DNA from 2 places in the Bacillus sp. iso_77 genome. Region 1 is predicted to be linked to the other one. Evidence: a T-box and tRNA genes for the amino acid it is inferred to sense, from the RefSeq annotation. Region 1 holds a T-box; the other holds one or more tRNA genes.
What was found. A T-box is a leader RNA that pairs with one kind of tRNA and senses whether it is charged. The one in region 1 lies ahead of ileS (isoleucine--tRNA ligase), so its partner is inferred to be a tRNA-Ile.

Region 1 (9,154 bases):
CAAGGAAGCGCTTGGTGAAAAACTAAGGAAGAAAATTGGTCTCATCTCTGCTGGTCTTGAAAAGAAGCTGCACAGAGATGACAATGCATTTGAAATTGTTTTGAGCGGGGCATTTGCTTCCATCGGACTTTATGAAACACCGACAGATGAGATAAGAGAGAAGGCGATTGATTTATTAAAAACATTTGGATCGTTTCAATATGCCAATCGCACGTATGAAACCTTGTCGCAAGGAGAGAAACAAAAAGTGCTCATCGCAAGAGCTTTAATGAATGATCCGAAGCTTCTAATCTTAGATGAACCTGTGACGGGTCTTGATTTTTTAGCAAGAGAACAAGTGCTGGAGACGATCTCATTGATTGCATCAAAACCAGATGCGCCCACATTGCTCTATACGACCCACCATGCAGAAGAGATTCTCCCGATTTTTCAGCACACTTTATTATTAAAGGAAGGTACTGTTTTTCATAAAGGGGAGACAAAGCAGATGATGACAAGTGACTTGCTTTCTTCCTTTTTTGAATGTCCAGTCGAAGTCATGTGGCAAAACGGCCGTCCTCACTTAAGTAAATTGTAGATAAGAGAAACTATTGGTCTGCTTCCCTGCTTTTCCATCATACATATTATAGTAGAAAACGAAAGGCGGGGAAGGACAGATGATCAGTATTTCTGAATTCCAAATCAAAGATGTCGTCGATGTGTCCAGCGGAAAAAAATTAGGTACTATTGGAGACATCGATATCAATGTCACGAGCGGTAAAATACAAGCGATTATCATTGGCGGTACAGGTAAAATGATGGGATTTTTCGGAAAAGAAGAGGAAATGATTGTCCCGTGGCGAAATATAGTAAAAATTGGCGAAGATGTGATACTTGTCCGTTTGTCTTCTTAATTTGTGTAAATTCCTCAACTAATAGATCAAATTTTCCTTAAAACAACCTCTCCATTCTCAGCAATCAATGTCTTTTTCGGGTAAAAAGATTACGTTTTCATATCAATTTGAAAAAAAACCTGTAGAAAGGGCACATTTGAGTGTAATATTTAATGAATCCCACTAACTGTCTTAGCAGGTCTTGTGGTAAAATAGGAGCGATATAAAGAGAGATGAATGAAAGGTGGGAGGCAGCTTTGATAGACAAATATGACCCCTTTCAGCAGAAATCACCTGATGCAATGCTGATTCATGATTGGACGAACATGACATGTTCTGGAAAAGAGATATTGGCCGGTTTTACGACAAAAAATGGCGGCTTTAGTCTTTCTCCATATCAATCAATGAACACTGGACTCCATGTAGGAGATGATGCTTCTAGTGTCCAAATGAATCGTCAAGTCATTGCAGATGCTACTGCTGTGCCGCTCTCTAATTGGGTGTTTGCTGACCAAACACACGAGGATCGCATCATGAAAGTCACGAAGGAACAAAAGGGAAGAGGAAGTCTTCAGTATGATGAAGCGCTCTCTAGAACAGATGGTTTATACACCTCTGAACCAAACATCATGCTCGCTCTTTGTTTCGCTGACTGTGTTCCGCTTTATTTTCTAGCGCCGCAATCTGGGCTGATTGGAACGGCTCATGCCGGCTGGAAAGGAACCGTCAAACAAATTGGCGCCAACATGGTTGATGCATGGGTTCGCCAAGAAGGCGCTGATGCCGATCATATACAAGTCGTCATTGGACCATCCATTGGCAGCTGCTGCTACATAGTAGATGATGTTGTCATAGATCAAGTGAAACAGCTTCCTTTTTCAACAGAGGATGTGTATTCCGAGATGTCACAAGGACAATACAAAATTGACTTAAAAACACTAAACAAAAACGTATTACTTCATGCAGGATTAAAAGAAGAAAACATACATGTCAGTTCGATGTGCACAAGTTGCAATGAGCAGCATTTCTTCTCACACCGGCGTGATCAAGGGAAAACAGGACGTATGATGTCTTTTGTCGGGTTTAAGGAGGCATAAGTGCAATTGAATGTACGAGAGAATCTCAGACAAATAAATGAACAAATCAACGAAGCATGTAAAAGAGCAGGTAGACATCCAGACGATGTATCGGTTGTCGCTGTCACAAAGTATGTCTCGATTGAACGAGCATTAGAAGCAAAGGATGCCGGAATTTTGCACTTTGGTGAAAATCGTGACCAAGGGTTACTTGAAAAACAGGCAGCCATAACCGATGAAAACATTAGCTGGCACTTCATCGGCAGTTTACAGACGCGAAAAGTGAAATCTGTCATTCAGACCATTGATTACTTACATTCGCTAGACAGAATGTCCCTTGCGAATGAAATTGAAAAAAGAGCGGATCACACGGTTCGCTGTTTTGTACAGGTGAACACATCACTTGAGGAGTCAAAACACGGCTTACAAAGCGAAGACGTGATTCCATTTGTCAAACAGCTCGCTGATTTCAAACATATTGAAATTGCTGGACTCATGACGATGGCTCCATTTACAGATGATCATACTGTGATACGAAACTGTTTTAAAACATTAAAAAGCCTTCAACAAGAGGTAAAACAACTGAACCAAGTAAATGCACCTTGTCAGCATTTATCGATGGGCATGTCAAACGATTTTGAAATCGCAATTGAAGAAGGTGCGACATTTGTTCGGATTGGCTCTTCACTTGTTGGAAATGAAACAGGAGGTGCGTGACATGAGCATAAAAAATAAGTTTAAAAGCTTCTTCACACTCGATGATGAAGAGTATGAGTACGAATATATTGATGAAGAAAGAGAACCAGCACAAGAAGAAAAAAACACAAAAGATAAAGCGGCATTTCAAGAGCGTCCTCAGGCAGGAAAACAAAATGTCGTCAGCTTGCAAAGCGTGCAAAAATCCTCTAAAGTGGTGTTAAGTGAGCCGCGTGTTTATGCAGAGGCTCAAGAGATTGCAGATCATATTAAAAATCGGCGTGCAGTCGTCGTCAATTTGCAGCGCATTCAGCACGATCAAGCAAAGCGAATCATCGACTTCTTAAGCGGAACGGTTTATGCAATCGGTGGAGACATTCAGCGTATTGGCTCGAATATATTCCTCTGCACTCCTGATAATGTGGATGTATCTGGCACAATATCAGAGCTATTGACAGAGGAAGAACCTCAGAGGTGGTAAAATAAAGTGACTCTCTATCTTATCTTTAAAACCTTACAAAGCGTATTGACGCTTTATCTATTCTGTATCATTATTTACATTTTTATGTCATGGGTGCCAGCTACCAGAGAAACAAAGGTCGGCCGTTTTTTGGCAAACATTTGTGAACCATATTTAGAGCCATTTCGTAAAATTATACCGCCAATTGGAATGATTGACATCTCGCCGATTGTGGCATTGCTTGTGATCCGTTTCGCTTCAGATTATGGGCTAACTGGTCTTTATAATATGATTGTACGATTCATGTAAACAGGCTGCCGGGCTTGGCATCTGCCAGGCTCTTTTACATAAAAGGGGAACAAAATGAGCGATATTTATCAACATTTTAGAAAAGACGAACAGCCATTTGTCGACCAAGTATTAGGCTGGAAAAACATCGCACTCGAACAATATCGAATGAAATTAACAGACTTTCTTGATCCGCGTGAGCAGTTCATTACCCAGTCCGTGATTCAGCATTCTGATGAACTGGGTCTCATGTTTTTTGGCGGTTATGAGGAAGCGGAGCGGAAAAGGGCTTTGATCTATCCTGACTATTTAGCACCGACCATACAGGATTTTGAACTGACTTATTTTCAGGTGAACTATGCGAAAAAGTTTATTTCGATAGAACACCCCAACCTTCTCGGTTCGCTCATTGGGACAGGCCTGAAGCGTCAAAAATTCGGTGATTTGTTGTTTTCAGAGGACAACGTGCAATTTATTTGTACAAGCGATGTTGCCGATTTTGTTCGGGCTCAGCTGACGCATGTCGGCAGAGCATCTGTTTCATTAGAGGAAATCAGCAAGGCAGATCTTCAGCCAGTCATCAGCAAAACCGATATCAAAGAAGATACGATTTCTTCACTGCGGCTTGACGCTGTATGTGCTGCTGTCAGCCGTCAGTCTCGGCAAAAAGCACAGCTTTTGGTCAAAAATGGTCTTGTCAAAGTAAACTGGAAAGTCACTGAAGACCCTTCCTTTACAATTGGTGAAGGTGATCAGCTCTCTGTCAGGGGATTTGGCCGCTTTAGCTTAAAAACAATTGATGGGAAGACGAAAAAAGATAAATTCAAAGTAACATTTGAGCTTCTGACATAACGAATTTGAATCTGGAGGTGGCAAGATTGCCATTAACACCTAATGATATTCATAATAAAACGTTCACAAAAAGTTTTCGCGGCTATGACGAAGATGAAGTAAATGAGTTTTTAAGCCAAGTACGTAAAGATTACGAGATCGTACTTCGCAAAAAGAACGAGCTTGAAGACAAAGTCAACGAGCTTGATGAAAGACTAGGCCATTTTGCAACAATTGAAGAAACATTAAACAAATCCATTCTTGTGGCGCAAGAAGCAGCAGAAGACGTGAAGCGTCATTCTGATAAAGAAGCGAAATTGATCATTCGTGAAGCTGAGAAAAATGCAGACCGTATTATCAACGAAGCGTTATCAAAATCAAGAAAGATTGCAATGGAAATCGAAGAGCTCAAGAAACAGTCGAAAGTCTTTAGAACTCGTTTCCAAATGCTCATCGAAGCTCAGCTTGATCTTCTGAAAAATGATGATTGGGATCATTTGCTGGAATATGAAGTTGATGCTGTCTTTGACGAAAAAGAATAAACGCATCACCTTGACATGACGTGCTCATGTTGCATATAATACCATCATAAATTAACAAGAGATAAACGTTTGAAAGGGACACTCGCAGCGGTTACATGCGTAATAAAGCGAATCAGGGACGGTGGAAGCCTGACATTACGAAACGCTGCAATGAGATCACCCCTTTAGTTCCTTTTCTGAAATGAATGAGTAAGAAAAGGCGTCAGATCACGTTACGATTTTAGAGTGGATAAGCGGCAATTTCAAAGCGCTTGTCTAAAAGGGTGGTACCGCGAGACAAGCCTTCTCGTCCCTTATGGGATGAGAGGGCTTTTTTTATTGTTTTTTAATACGAATTTGCATGTGGAGGAATAGGTATGAACTACAAAGACACCTTATTAATGCCAAAAACAGAATTCCCGATGAGAGGGAACTTGCCGAACAAAGAGCCTGAAATCCAAGAGGAGTGGGCAGAAAAAGACATCTATCAAATGGTTTTAGAGCGGACAAAAGGACGCCCGACCTTTATTTTGCATGATGGACCTCCATATGCGAATGGTGACATTCATATGGGGCACGCACTCAATAAAATCCTCAAAGATTTTATTGTCCGTTTTAAATCAATGAATGGATTCCATGCACCGTACGTACCGGGCTGGGATACACATGGCTTACCGATTGAAACAGCCCTTACGAAAAATAAAAAAGTCAAACGCAAAGAAATGTCGACAGCAGAATTCCGTAAACTATGTGAGGAGTATGCTTGGAAACAAATCGAAGGTCAGCGCAATCAGTTTAAACGTTTGGGCGTAAGAGCAGACTGGGATAATCCATATGTGACATTGAAGCCTGAATACGAAGCGCAGCAAATTCTTGTCTTTGGTGAAATGGCGAAAAGAGGCTATATTTACAAAGGTCTTAAGCCTGTTAACTGGTCTCCTTCAAGTGAATCAGCACTTGCTGAAGCAGAAATTGAATACAAGGACAAACGTTCACCATCGATTTACGTATCATTTAAAGTGAAAGATGGCAAAGGCGTACTTGAAAACGGCGAGCAGTTCATCATCTGGACAACAACACCTTGGACACTTCCTGCAAACCTTGGCATTTGTGTACATCCAAACCTAGAGTACAGTGTGCTTCAAGTGGGTGCTGAGCGATATGTTGTCGCATCTGAGCTAGTTGAACAAGTGGCAAAAACACTTGGATTTGAAGAGTACGAAGTTGTGAAAACCTTAAAAGGTAAAGAATTAGATAAGGTCGTTGCAGCACATCCAATTTACGATAGAGATTCTCTAGTGATGCTTGGCGATCACGTCACAACAGATGCAGGAACAGGCTGTGTTCACACAGCGCCAGGTCACGGGGAAGATGACTTTATCGTAAGTATGAAGTACGGTCTTGATGTGTTATGTCCAGTAGATGAAAAAGGTGTGATGACAGAAGAAGCACCTGGTTTTGAAGGACTATTCTATGAGGATGCCAATAAAGCCATCACAGAACAGCTTGAAGCAAAAGGCGCATTGAAAAAGCTCGACTTTATCACGCACTCCTATCCGCATGACTGGAGAACGAAAAAACCAACAATTTATCGTGCAACTGCTCAGTGGTTTGCTTCCATTAAAGATTTCAGAGAAGCACTATTAGATAATATTAAAGAAACGAAATGGGTTCCAGCTTGGGGCGAAACGCGCCTGTTCAATATGGTGCGTGACAGAGGTGACTGGTGCATTTCAAGACAGCGTGTATGGGGCGTTCCAATCCCAGTCTTCTATGCTGAAAATGGTGAGCCAATCATCACAGATGAAACGATTCAGCACGTCTCTCAATTATTTAGAGAACATGGCTCGAATATTTGGTTTGAAAAAGAAGCAAAAGAATTATTGCCTGAAGGCTTTACACATCCAGGCAGCCCGAACGGTGAATTTACAAAAGAGCAAGATATCATGGATGTATGGTTTGATTCTGGTTCTTCTCACCAAGCGGTATTAGAAGAACGAGATGACCTCGCTCGTCCGGCAGACCTTTACCTTGAAGGTTCTGATCAATATCGCGGCTGGTTTAACTCATCTTTATCTACAGCAGTTGCTGTCACTGGAAAAGCGCCATATAAAGGTGTTCTCAGCCATGGCTTTACGCTTGATAAAGAAGGACGCAAGATGAGTAAATCATTAGGCAATACGATTGATCCGACGAAAGTGGCGAAGCAGCTTGGTGCGGAAATTCTTAGACTTTGGGTATCTTCTGTCAACTATCAAGCCGATCATCCAGTGTCTGACGACATTTTAAAACAAGTCGCAGAAGTTTATCGTAAAATCCGTAACACGTTCCGCTTCTTGCATGGTAACCTGTTTGACTTTGATCCAGCAGTCAATGCAGTACCAGTCGAAGAGCTTCGCGAAGTGGATCAATATATCTTAATCAAATTAAACAAATTGATTGATAAAGTGAAAAAAGCATATGATGATTACGAATTTGCGGTTGTCTATCATGCCATCCACAATTTCTGTACGATTGAGCTTAGCTCTTTCTATCTCGATTTTGCAAAAGATGTGGTATACATTGAGCATGCGGATCATCCAGACCGCCGTAGCATGCAAACGGTTTTCTATGAAACATTAATGGCGTTAGTGAAGTTGACAGCACCAATTCTTCCGCATACAGCAGATGAATTGTGGAGCCACTTAAGCTTTGTTGAAGAGCCAAGTGTTCAGTTAACAGATATGCCAGAAGGTGTAGCTGTTCCTCAAGCAGAAGCGACAGAAGTGAAGTTTGACCGCTTTATGGAAGTACGTGACGATGTGCTAAAAGCGCTGGAAATTGCGCGTAATGAGAAAGTCATCGGACGTTCACTTGAAGCGAGTGTGACCCTTTATGCAACAGAGGAAGTGAAAAACCTTCTTGCATCCATTAAAGAAGATGTGAAGCAACTCTTTATCATTTCTGAGTTAACAGTAGAAGATGAGAAGCATGCAGACGCATCAGCGCCTGAATACACATCAGGACGTATTGTTGTTCAAAAAGCAGAAGGCGAACTGTGCGAACGTTCCCGCATTATTTCAAAAGATGTTGGCGCAAATCCAAAATACCCAACATTGTCACTCAAAAATGCTGAAATCGTGGAGAAATATTACCAGAATTAACAGCGTGATATCACCAACTAGCGCCCCGCATATAGCGGGGCGTTTTTGATATAGAGAAAATGACAGCGTTTAGAACGAAAGGAAAAATCTTATGGCTTTAAAGTGAACAGGCGGGGCAACAATATGATTATCACGACAGGGCAGGAGTTGAAACAGCGACATGAATGGCGATCTAGAGACGATTTACATGGAACTCCTTCAAATGAGAGAAGAACTGCAATCGAAACTGTTTGAATATGCATCATTGCGTTCACCCGCTGAACATGTCACGTTCGATCAAGCAAAAACGACCACGCTTCTTTATCACATCAAAGAAGAACTGCAAGATGTTTCGCTCGCGATTGCAAAAATTGAACAAGGAACTTATGGCATATGCGAGGCGACAGGGCATACAATGCCTATTGAACAAATGAGTATTCTTCCGACTGCTCGTACGACTGACGACTTTTTATATCATAAGCAATACGAGAAAAAAGCATTCACCCCTTATCCTTATGAATCAAACGATTCTCATTTTGAAGCCTTCCACATGTAGGGAGGTTTTTGTCTGTCAACTAAAGTTTCTTTACTCCTTCCTGTTTTCTTGATAAAATGCTTAAAGACCAAAGTATGAAGATGGAGGAACGTGTGTGTTCTATTACATAATCGCATTCGTGATAATTTGTTTAGATCAATTAACAAAATGGCTCATTGTCAAACATATGATGCTCGGTGATTCTATTCCTGTGATTGATGGCTTCTTTTACATCACATCCCACCGAAATTCAGGAGCCGCATGGGGGATTCTCCAAGGACAAATGTGGTTTTTCTATGTGATCACACTCGTTGTTATTGCAGGAATTGTTTATTATTTGCAAAAACATGGACAAAAGGACAAGCTACTTGGCGTAGCGCTTGCCTTAATGCTTGGCGGAGCGATTGGAAACTTTATTGACCGTATTTTCCGTCAAGAAGTGGTTGATTTTGCTCATTTCGTATTTGGGGATTATCATTATCCAATCTTTAATATCGCAGATTCCTCTCTATGTGTGGGGGTCATTCTGCTCTTTATTCAAATGCTGTTAGATGGAAAGAAAAATAAGGAGTCAACTACATGAATCAAGTAAACATTGCCGTTTCAGAAGAACAAACGAGTGAACGGCTTGATAAATTTTTAAGCACAACTGAACCAGAATGGTCAAGAACCCAAGTCCAGCAGTGGGTGAAAGATGGGCTCATCGAAGTAAATGGAAAACAAGTGAAGGCCAATTATAAAGTACAAGCTGGA
Region 2 (9,154 bases), 1.3 Mb from region 1:
AGAGAAGAGAAATACAGCTGTTAATCGTTGAATTGAAGCTGTTTTGACTGGTAACATCAACATCATCTGTTAAAAGAAATACGTCATGAAAAATGAAATAAAATTTTTTTAATATAGCCTTTACAAATGAGTGAAACCTGTATATAATAATCTTTGTCGGATCGAGAGATTCCTACATAGTGGAGGATTAGCTCAGCTGGGAGAGCATCTGCCTTACAAGCAGAGGGTCGGCGGTTCGAGCCCGTCATCCTCCACCATATTTATTCTTACATAATGTTAGGATAGATAAAGCCGGTGTAGCTCAACTGGTAGAGCAACTGACTTGTAATCAGTAGGTTGGGGGTTCAAGTCCTCTTGCCGGCACCACTTTCATATGGTAAGATAGACAAGTCGCTTTAAAAGCGAGCCATTAGCTCAGTTGGTAGAGCATCTGACTTTTAATCAGAGGGTCGAAGGTTCGAGTCCTTCATGGCTCACCATTTTCATGCGGGTGTGGCGGAATTGGCAGACGCGCTAGACTTAGGATCTAGTGTCTTTATGACGTGGGGGTTCAAGTCCCTTCACCCGCATTGCCAAACAACATAAAGAAATCCTGTAATGCGGAAGTAGTTCAGTGGTAGAACACCACCTTGCCAAGGTGGGGGTCGCGGGTTCGAATCCCGTCTTCCGCTTATACCATCCACGCCGGGGTGGTGGAATTGGCAGACACACAGGACTTAAAATCCTGCGGTAGGTGACTACCGTGCCGGTTCAAGTCCGGCCCTCGGCATTATAAAATAAGCGCCCGTAGCTCAATTGGATAGAGCGTTTGACTACGGATCAAAAGGTTAGGGGTTCGACTCCTCTCGGGCGCGCCATTAAGATCGGGAAGTAGCTCAGCTTGGTAGAGCACTTGGTTTGGGACCAAGGGGTCGCAGGTTCGAATCCTGTCTTCCCGACCATCTTTTATGGGGCCTTAGCTCAGCTGGGAGAGCGCCTGCCTTGCACGCAGGAGGTCAGCGGTTCGATCCCGCTAGGCTCCACTTTTCAAAAGATTATTTTATATCATGGCGGTGTAGCTCAGCTGGCTAGAGCGTACGGTTCATACCCGTGAGGTCGGGGGTTCGATCCCCTCCGCCGCTATAAAGGACCTTTAGCTCAGTTGGTTAGAGCAGACGGCTCATAACCGTCCGGTCGTAGGTTCGAGTCCTACAAGGTCCACCATCTATACGGAGGAATACCCAAGTCCGGCTGAAGGGATCGGTCTTGAAAACCGACAGGGGTGTCAAAGCCCGCGGGGGTTCGAATCCCTCTTCCTCCGCCATATTTTTAAAAAATGATATCATCGCGGGGTGGAGCAGTTCGGTAGCTCGTCGGGCTCATAACCCGAAGGTCGCAGGTTCAAATCCTGCCCCCGCAACCAAATTTTTTCTCTAATGGTCCGGTAGTTCAGTTGGTTAGAATGCCTGCCTGTCACGCAGGAGGTCGCGGGTTCGAGTCCCGTCCGGACCGCCATTTTCAAATGAATACATGGCTCGGTAGCTCAGTTGGTAGAGCAACGGACTGAAAATCCGTGTGTCGGCGGTTCGATTCCGTCCCGAGCCACTTTTACAAATAAATATCAGTATGGCGGTTGTGGCGAAGTGGTTAACGCACCAGATTGTGGCTCTGGCACTCGTGGGTTCGATTCCCATCAATCGCCCCATACATATTTTTGCGGGTGTAGTTTAGTGGTAAAACCTCAGCCTTCCAAGCTGATGTCGTGGGTTCGATTCCCATCACCCGCTCCATTTGCATATCGTTCATGGGCCTGTAGCTCAGCTGGTTAGAGCGCACGCCTGATAAGCGTGAGGTCGGTGGTTCGAGTCCACTCAGGCCCACCATGACTTTCCGCAGTAGCTCAGTGGTAGAGCTATCGGCTGTTAACCGATCGGTCGTAGGTTCGAATCCTACCTGCGGAGCCAAATGGAGAAGTACTCAAGTGGCTGAAGAGGCGCCCCTGCTAAGGGTGTAGGTCGCGCAAGCGGCGCGAGGGTTCAAATCCCTCCTTCTCCGCCATTTTTCTGGCCCGTTGGTCAAGCGGTTAAGACACCGCCCTTTCACGGCGGTAACACGGGTTCGAATCCCGTACGGGTCATTTTTTAAAGAGGTCTAATAAAGACCTCTTTTTTATTTTCCACAAAACGAAAAACCGCCATCATAGCGGTCTTTTCTTACATATTCATGGAATAGATCGTATAAGACAAGTATGTCGCAAAGAATACCCATAAAACATAAGGAATCAATAAAATTGGGACAACTTTGCTTAGTTTACGTGAGACGATGACAAGTGCGAGTGCTGTCAGTGCTACAAGCAGGCAGTCGATCGTAGCTGCAAATAAATCTTTTTGTGTAAATTGAAAAAAGCTAAAGGCTTGATTGAATACATAATTTAAAAGAAACAGAATCCAAAATGGTAATGTGATTTTTTGAAAACCATACTTTGCATAAATGATGGCGGCAGATAACGAAATGAGGGCGAATAAGACAGCCCAGACCGCACCGATGACACCACCACTAGGTGTCCATTCAGGTTTATTTAGTGCGTCATACCATTCTCTGTCGATAGGGAACAGGAACCCTGCAATAGAAAATAATGCGTATGTAATAAAGAAGACGATAACCGCCCAAATGATACTTTTTTTAGCCATCCAGAAATCTCCTCCCAATCAATTCACTCTTCAACTTATTTCCCAATTATTACATGATATAAACATCAAGCCCCCAATATGTGGGGACTAATCATTTTTTTTAGTATAAGGTTCTTCTTCATACGGCTTCAAGTCACCAAACACTGTCATGACGCCTTCTTCATCTAATGCTTCTTCATAAGCTTCGTGTGCTTTATTTGGATAGACCTTGCTTGCTTTTCCTTCAATATCAGCAGCTGCAAACCCTTCATAGTCTTCCACATAATCTTCATCTTCTGATTGTGTATACACATCATCGTATGTCAATGGAGGAAATTCCATATCGGATGGGGTATCAGTGTTCCCATAGCGTTCTACGTCTTGGTAGGCATCTTCTCCGTCATATGCAGCACTTTCTTCATTTTCAAATTGCCCTGAGGGCGGACTTAATAAGTCCTCTTCAATGGGACGGTTTTGTGAAACGGTCTGTTCTTTTGAATGCTCTGTGCATGTGACGGCGGTGGGAAGGGCTTCTAAGCGTTCTTTAGGAATAGGGGCTTTACACACTTTACACAAACCATAAGAGCCGTCTGCCATTGCTTGGAGTGCTTCATTGATATCGGACAGATGCTCATGTTCCAAACTGTTTAAGGCAATGTCTTTTCCGCGTTCGAATAGTTCTGTCCCTTGGTCGCCAGGGTGGTTATCATAGGCCGACAGTTCGCCCACTGAATCATAAGGAAATGATACTTTCTGTTCATCGTCATGGCTTTTGGCTTCAATTTCTTGTTTTTCATCGAGAAGTCGCTGCTTCAACTGATGTAATTCGTTTTTAGACAACAAAGCGATCACCCTTTCATATCAAACATATTGTTAGTATGAGCAAATTTTTATGTAAGACTTGTGCCAATTTGAAGCAATTCTTCAATAAAAAACGCCTGCGGCTGCAGGCGTTTTGTGTTATGCGAGATAATATTGTAAGATCAATGCGATCGTTAACAGGAAACCAAAAAACGTATTGGTTTGTGCTGTCGACTTCATGGCATTCATTAATTCAATTGGTTTTTCTTTTTGCTTAAATTCTTTAATGGCTGTATAAGCTTTTGGCACACTGAGTAAGACAAGAAGACTCCAAAGACCCACGATATCCATAAAGATATAAACAAAAATGAGTACATATGAGATCACAAACATGGAAAGTAGGATGTTGACTGCCGCTTTACGTCCAGCTAGGATAGCAAGTGTCTTTCGTCCATTCTCTTTATCACCGTCTAAATCACGGATATTGTTCGACAGTAAGATGGCACCAACTAAAATAGAGATAGGTAATGAAATGAGCACAGCTTTTGATGTCAATGTTCCTGTTTGGATATAGAAACTAATTAAAATGATGCCTAGTCCCATAAAAGCACCTGATACAAGTTCTCCAAATGGTGTATAAGCAATTGGTACAGGGCCACCGGTATAAAAATAGCCTGCTGCCATACAAATTAGTCCTATGAGTGCAATCCACCAGCTAGACATCATGCAAATATAGATCCCAAGTAATAAAGAAAGCGCGAATAAGGCATAAGCGAGGCCTAAAACTGTTTTTGGTTTTACACCGTTTCTCACGATCGCTCCGCCGATACCGACAGATTTCTCATTGTCCAATCCGCGGACATAATCAAAGTACTCATTAAACATGTTCGTTGCAATTTGGATAAACATCGATGCAAATAGCATAGCTAAAAATAGCCCAACATGTATTTGACCACTCGGAAGTGCTAGGACAGTTCCTAAAGTAACGGGAATAAATGCCGCTGTTAATGTATGCGGTCGTAGTAAATTCCACCAAATCCGCCAGTTCTTATCAGGCTTAATTGGTGAAAGCTGATCTGATATCGATTGATGCTGCATAAAATATACTCCTTTAAATAAAAAAATACGTACACGTCCAAATTCCAGTTTAGCAAAGTTCAAAAAGGTGTCAATATATTGATGCGATGAAACAAGAAAAAGATGTTTGCTAATCGTTCCCATCTAGAGAGAAAGCTTGATCTTCGAACAGGTCTTACCATTTTTTAAGGGATGTTCTCATTTCAATATGCGGGAGCGAAAAAATCTTGAAAGCGTGATATAATAAGGATTCGAGGTTTTAAAAGCTGTTTTCTTTACTAAGTTCATCTGTTAAGGTTTATAATAGAAAAGCAGGTCATTCGACATACTCGAATGTTCATGTATTTTTTTACATGATGGTTTTATTTTTATATGTTATTTCATGGATTTTGGAGGAATGTATCATGGTGACAACAGTGCAAAGTACTTTCCGGCAGGAAGCGCTTGCGACATTAGAAGAAGCGAATAACGTCAACCATGCTGTTTTGATAAGCTACTCCAGAAGAGTTGACGATCTGGATCCTCTTGCCTTTTTCCAAAGCGGCGAAGCGGATTTTTTAGGCGAGCGGTTTTTTTGGTCTGATCCAGAAAGCCAAATGATATTTTCTGGACTTGGCAGAGCGGCCGTGATTAAATCATCAGAGCAAGGCAAAGAACGATTCAATATCGTCCATCAAGAATGGGAGCAGCTGAAACAGCATATGTTCCATTTTCATGATGAGAAGGAGTTAAAGCAAGCGGCAGTTGGTCCGCTTTTATTTGGAGGATTTTCATTTGATCCATACGAAGAAAAGGCGCGTCACTGGGAAGCATTTGGCGAGGCTCATTTTTTTGTGCCATCGATGATGCTGACTGTTTCAAAAGAAGGCACGTTTCTAACGATCAATGAATGGAACGAGGTGGACGGGAATGTTCATCAGCTCATTCAAGAGTTAGAACAGAAAGCTTCTAATTTTGATGCATTGCCTGTCAGAAATCATGGACAAGCTGAGCTTGTTCATATGGAAGAGTTAGATGTCCAGGAATGGATGAAAGCAATCCATGAAGCGACAGAACACATTCGTGTGAACGAATATGAAAAGGTGGTTTTAGCAAGAGAAGTCTTGCTTCACTATAAAAATCAAATTGAACTCGCTCCACTATTAGCAGAATTACTAAAACATCAAACAACGAGTTATGTATTTGCTATAGAGCAGGGAAGACAAGCATTTGTCGGGGCGACGCCTGAACGTTTAGTAAAAAAAAGCGGTGGTGAAGTGTTTTCATCGTGTTTGGCAGGTTCCATTGTACGTGGTCAAGATGAAGTAGAAGATCAGGCACTAGGTGAGGAACTGCTTTGTGATGAGAAAAATTTGATTGAACATCAAATTGTCGTGAATATGATTGAACAGGCATTTGAAGCAAACTGCCATCATGTGCATAAGCCAAATCAACCAAGTCTTTATAAAACGAAAAACATTCAGCATTTATTTACACCCATTGTGGGAGAAATTAAAAGCAGCTGTTCACTCTTTTCATTAATTGAACAGCTTCATCCAACACCAGCGCTTGGAGGATATCCTAAGGAAAAAGCGGTAGAGGTGATTCGTGAAATCGAACCGTTGAAACGCGGTTGGTATGCGGCGCCAGTGGGATGGATTGATTCTAAGGACAATGGAGAATTTGCTGTCGCCATTCGATCAGGTCTTATTGAGGAAGACCAAGTTCGTTTGTTTGCTGGATGTGGAATTGTAGAGGATTCCCTTGCAAAACAAGAGTATGAAGAAACGCAAGTGAAATTAAGACCAATGCTGTCTGCTCTTGGAGGTCGTCCTATTGAATAATCAAATCATGACAAGATATATTGGCAGATTAATGGATGAATTTGTGCAAAGTGGTGTGAATGAGGCAGTTGTTTGTCCTGGCTCCCGTTCAACACCGCTTGCGATGCTCGCTCTTGCTCATCAAGAAATCAATGTCCATGTGTTAGTGGATGAACGGTCTGCTGCTTTTTATGCACTGGGTCTTGCGAAAGCGAGCCAAACACCAGTGCTACTCATTTGTACATCAGGTACGGCAGCAGCTAACTTTTACCCAGCTGTTGTCGAGGCACATTATTCTCGGGTACCATTGATTGTTTTAACTGCTGATCGGCCGCACGAATTGAGGGAGGTTGGGGCACCTCAAGCGATTGATCAGCAATTCTTATTCGGTAAGTTTGTTAAATGGTTCACAGACTTAGCCTTGCCAGAAGAAAGCCAAACGATGCTGCGGTATGTCCAAACTACTGCTGCTAGGGCAAGTCATGTGTCTATGCAGGAGCCAAAGGGACCAGTTCAGGTGAATGTGCCGCTGAGAGAACCATTGCTACCTGACTTGTCTATTGATCCTTTTAATAGAGAAGAAGGAGTTGCGAACAAAGTTTTAGCAGCAGGTCAAGCTCGTCCGGATGATCGGGTTATGTCAGAATTAGTGTCTATCATGAACAAAGCGGCAAAAGGAATCATTGTTGCTGGTGAACTTCACTCGCCGGAAGAGCAGGCGTCAGTGTTACGTCTTGCAAAAGCTTTGCATCTGCCTATTTTAGCTGACCCGCTTTCTCTTTTGCGAAATGGACATGAAAGTGAAGAATACATCATAGATGCATACGATTCTTTGTTAAAAGATGAGGCATTGCAGCAGCATCTCTTGCCTGAAATGGTCATTCGTTTTGGACCGATGCCTGTGTCTAAGCCATTATTTAAGTGGCTAGAAAAGCATGCGGAAGTGAAGCAGATTGTCGTCGATGCTGCGGGTGGTTATCGAGATCCTGGTTTAAGCGCATCATACATGATTGAAAGTCATGCAGCCTCTTTTGTAGAAGAAGTCTTGATGAGAGCGGAAAAGCGTCAGGATACATCTTATTTACGACGCTGGCAGAGTGTCAATTCTTCTTTTAGAATGCATGTAAATCAATACAATGATGAGGACCTGACATTTGAGGGAAATGTGTATCGTCAGCTGCAGCACCTTTTGCCAAAAGAGAGTGTGCTCTTTATCGGAAATAGTATGCCTATTCGAGATGTCGATACCTTTTTTGAAACGCAGTCAAAACCGTTTCGGATGATGGCGAATCGCGGAACAAATGGTATTGATGGTGTTGTGTCCACAGCTCTTGGAACATATGCAGCCTTGAAACAACCCATCACTTTAGTCATCGGCGATTTATCTTTTTACCATGATATGAACGGTCTTCTTGCAGCTAAGCTAATGGACATTCCGCTCACGGTTGTATTGTTAAACAATGATGGTGGAGGAATCTTTTCTTTCCTTCCGCAGGCATCCGATGAACCGTATTATGAAAAGCTCTTTGGTACGCCGACTGGGTTGAATTTTGAGTATGCATCAAAGCTATATGGGGGAACCTATTCGAAGCCAACAACGAAAGAAGAGTTAAAAGATGTGTACTTGGCGCATATCCAAGAACCAGGGCTTCATTTAATTGAGATTGAAACTGACCGGCATTCTCGCGTGGGCAAACATCGCCAAATGATGGACGAGATATTGAGGGAAGTGAAAAAAGAATGCCTTCACTCATAATACGAATGCACGATGGAGTGGCGTATGAGGTGATAGACCATAATCCATCTGCTGAAAATGCCACGTTATGTTTACATGGCTTTACAGGGAGTGCAGCTTCTTGGGCTTTTTTGAATACTTATACAGAAAAACATACGAGATTGATTCAGGTCAGCTTGCTTGGACATGGTCGCACAGACTCACCAAAGAGTATAAGAAGATATGCAATGTCCCAACAGCTGGCAGATCTTGCTGAGATTTTAGATCAATTAAAGCTTCACAAAGTGAACATTCTCGGATATTCTATGGGAGGGCGTATTGCTTTATCATTTGCCTCCCGTTATCCAGAACGTGTAAACAAACTGATTCTTGAGAGTACATCTCCAGGGCTGAACTCTTTTAAAGAGCGGATGGCGAGGCTGAATCATGATCATCAGTTAGCTCAAAAGATCAGACATGAAGGGTTAGCGCAGTTTGTGGATTTTTGGGAGAACATTCCGCTGTTTGCTTCGCAGAAATCCTTGCCAGCGGACAGGCTAACGCAACTGAGAGAGGGAAGGCTAAAAGCCGATCCTAACGGGCTGGCTCGCAGCTTAGAAGGTATAGGAACCGGTTCACAGCCGTCTATGTGGCAAGCATTAAAGCAGATAAAACAGCCTGTTTTACTCATTTGCGGAACACTTGATAAAAAGTTTTGTCACATCGCCAAACGTATGCAGCAGGCGCTTGAATACAGTCAATTCACAGTAGCAGAGCATGCCGGGCATACAGTTCATGTGGAACAACCACATTTTTTTGGTAAAATAGTAAGTGAGTTTATTTTATCGCAAGATTAGAGGAGGAAATATTGATGGCTATTGAATGGCAAACTGAGCGTCAGTATGACGAAATTTTATATGAAACATATAATGGGATTGCAAAAATCACCATTAACCGTCCGCACGTACATAATGCCTTTACACCAAAGACCGTAAGTGAATTAATTGATGCATTCTCACGTGCTCGTGACAATTCAGATGTTGGTGTCATTGTCCTTGCAGGTGCTGGAGGTAAAGCATTCTGTTCTGGTGGAGACCAAAAAGTACGCGGTC

Region 2: it encodes a tRNA-Ile, which carries the amino acid that the T-box ahead of ileS (isoleucine--tRNA ligase) is inferred to sense. The anticodon was not compared.

Annotation. Positions count from the first base shown of each region.
Region 1 is NZ_CM149683.1:1,460,471-1,469,624, forward strand. Features, by position in the region: gene AC0VYC_RS07415 (ABC transporter ATP-binding protein) at 1-577, shown strand, start outside; gene AC0VYC_RS07420 (YlmC/YmxH family sporulation protein) at 657-893, shown strand; gene pgeF (peptidoglycan editing factor PgeF) at 1,106-1,969, shown strand; gene AC0VYC_RS07430 (YggS family pyridoxal phosphate-dependent enzyme) at 1,976-2,665, shown strand; gene sepF (cell division protein SepF) at 2,667-3,125, shown strand; gene AC0VYC_RS07440 (YggT family protein) at 3,132-3,413, shown strand; gene AC0VYC_RS07445 (YlmH family RNA-binding protein) at 3,468-4,244, shown strand; gene AC0VYC_RS07450 (DivIVA domain-containing protein) at 4,271-4,765, shown strand; T-box leader at 4,825-5,062, shown strand; gene ileS (isoleucine--tRNA ligase) at 5,122-7,887, shown strand; gene AC0VYC_RS07460 (TraR/DksA family transcriptional regulator) at 8,048-8,422, shown strand; gene lspA (signal peptidase II) at 8,517-8,984, shown strand; gene AC0VYC_RS07470 (RluA family pseudouridine synthase) at 8,981-9,154, shown strand, end outside.
Region 2 is NZ_CM149683.1:2,736,371-2,745,524, reverse strand. Features, by position in the region: tRNA gene AC0VYC_RS14165 (tRNA-Val) at 182-257, shown strand; tRNA gene AC0VYC_RS14160 (tRNA-Thr) at 291-366, shown strand; tRNA gene AC0VYC_RS14155 (tRNA-Lys) at 404-479, shown strand; tRNA gene AC0VYC_RS14150 (tRNA-Leu) at 487-569, shown strand; tRNA gene AC0VYC_RS14145 (tRNA-Gly) at 600-671, shown strand; tRNA gene AC0VYC_RS14140 (tRNA-Leu) at 684-769, shown strand; tRNA gene AC0VYC_RS14135 (tRNA-Arg) at 781-857, shown strand; tRNA gene AC0VYC_RS14130 (tRNA-Pro) at 865-941, shown strand; tRNA gene AC0VYC_RS14125 (tRNA-Ala) at 950-1,022, shown strand; tRNA gene AC0VYC_RS14120 (tRNA-Met) at 1,049-1,122, shown strand; tRNA gene AC0VYC_RS14115 (tRNA-Ile) at 1,127-1,203, shown strand; tRNA gene AC0VYC_RS14110 (tRNA-Ser) at 1,211-1,303, shown strand; tRNA gene AC0VYC_RS14105 (tRNA-Met) at 1,326-1,402, shown strand; tRNA gene AC0VYC_RS14100 (tRNA-Asp) at 1,418-1,494, shown strand; tRNA gene AC0VYC_RS14095 (tRNA-Phe) at 1,512-1,584, shown strand; tRNA gene AC0VYC_RS14090 (tRNA-His) at 1,609-1,684, shown strand; tRNA gene AC0VYC_RS14085 (tRNA-Gly) at 1,696-1,769, shown strand; tRNA gene AC0VYC_RS14080 (tRNA-Ile) at 1,786-1,862, shown strand; tRNA gene AC0VYC_RS14075 (tRNA-Asn) at 1,869-1,943, shown strand; tRNA gene AC0VYC_RS14070 (tRNA-Ser) at 1,947-2,037, shown strand; tRNA gene AC0VYC_RS14065 (tRNA-Glu) at 2,045-2,116, shown strand; gene AC0VYC_RS14060 (TspO/MBR family protein) at 2,193-2,669, opposite strand; gene AC0VYC_RS14055 (TraR/DksA C4-type zinc finger protein) at 2,757-3,491, opposite strand; gene AC0VYC_RS14050 (1,4-dihydroxy-2-naphthoate polyprenyltransferase) at 3,609-4,547, opposite strand; gene AC0VYC_RS14045 (isochorismate synthase) at 4,931-6,349, shown strand; gene menD (2-succinyl-5-enolpyruvyl-6-hydroxy-3-cyclohexene-1-carboxylic-acid synthase) at 6,342-8,084, shown strand; gene menH (2-succinyl-6-hydroxy-2,4-cyclohexadiene-1-carboxylate synthase) at 8,069-8,899, shown strand; gene menB (1,4-dihydroxy-2-naphthoyl-CoA synthase) at 8,914-9,154, shown strand, end outside.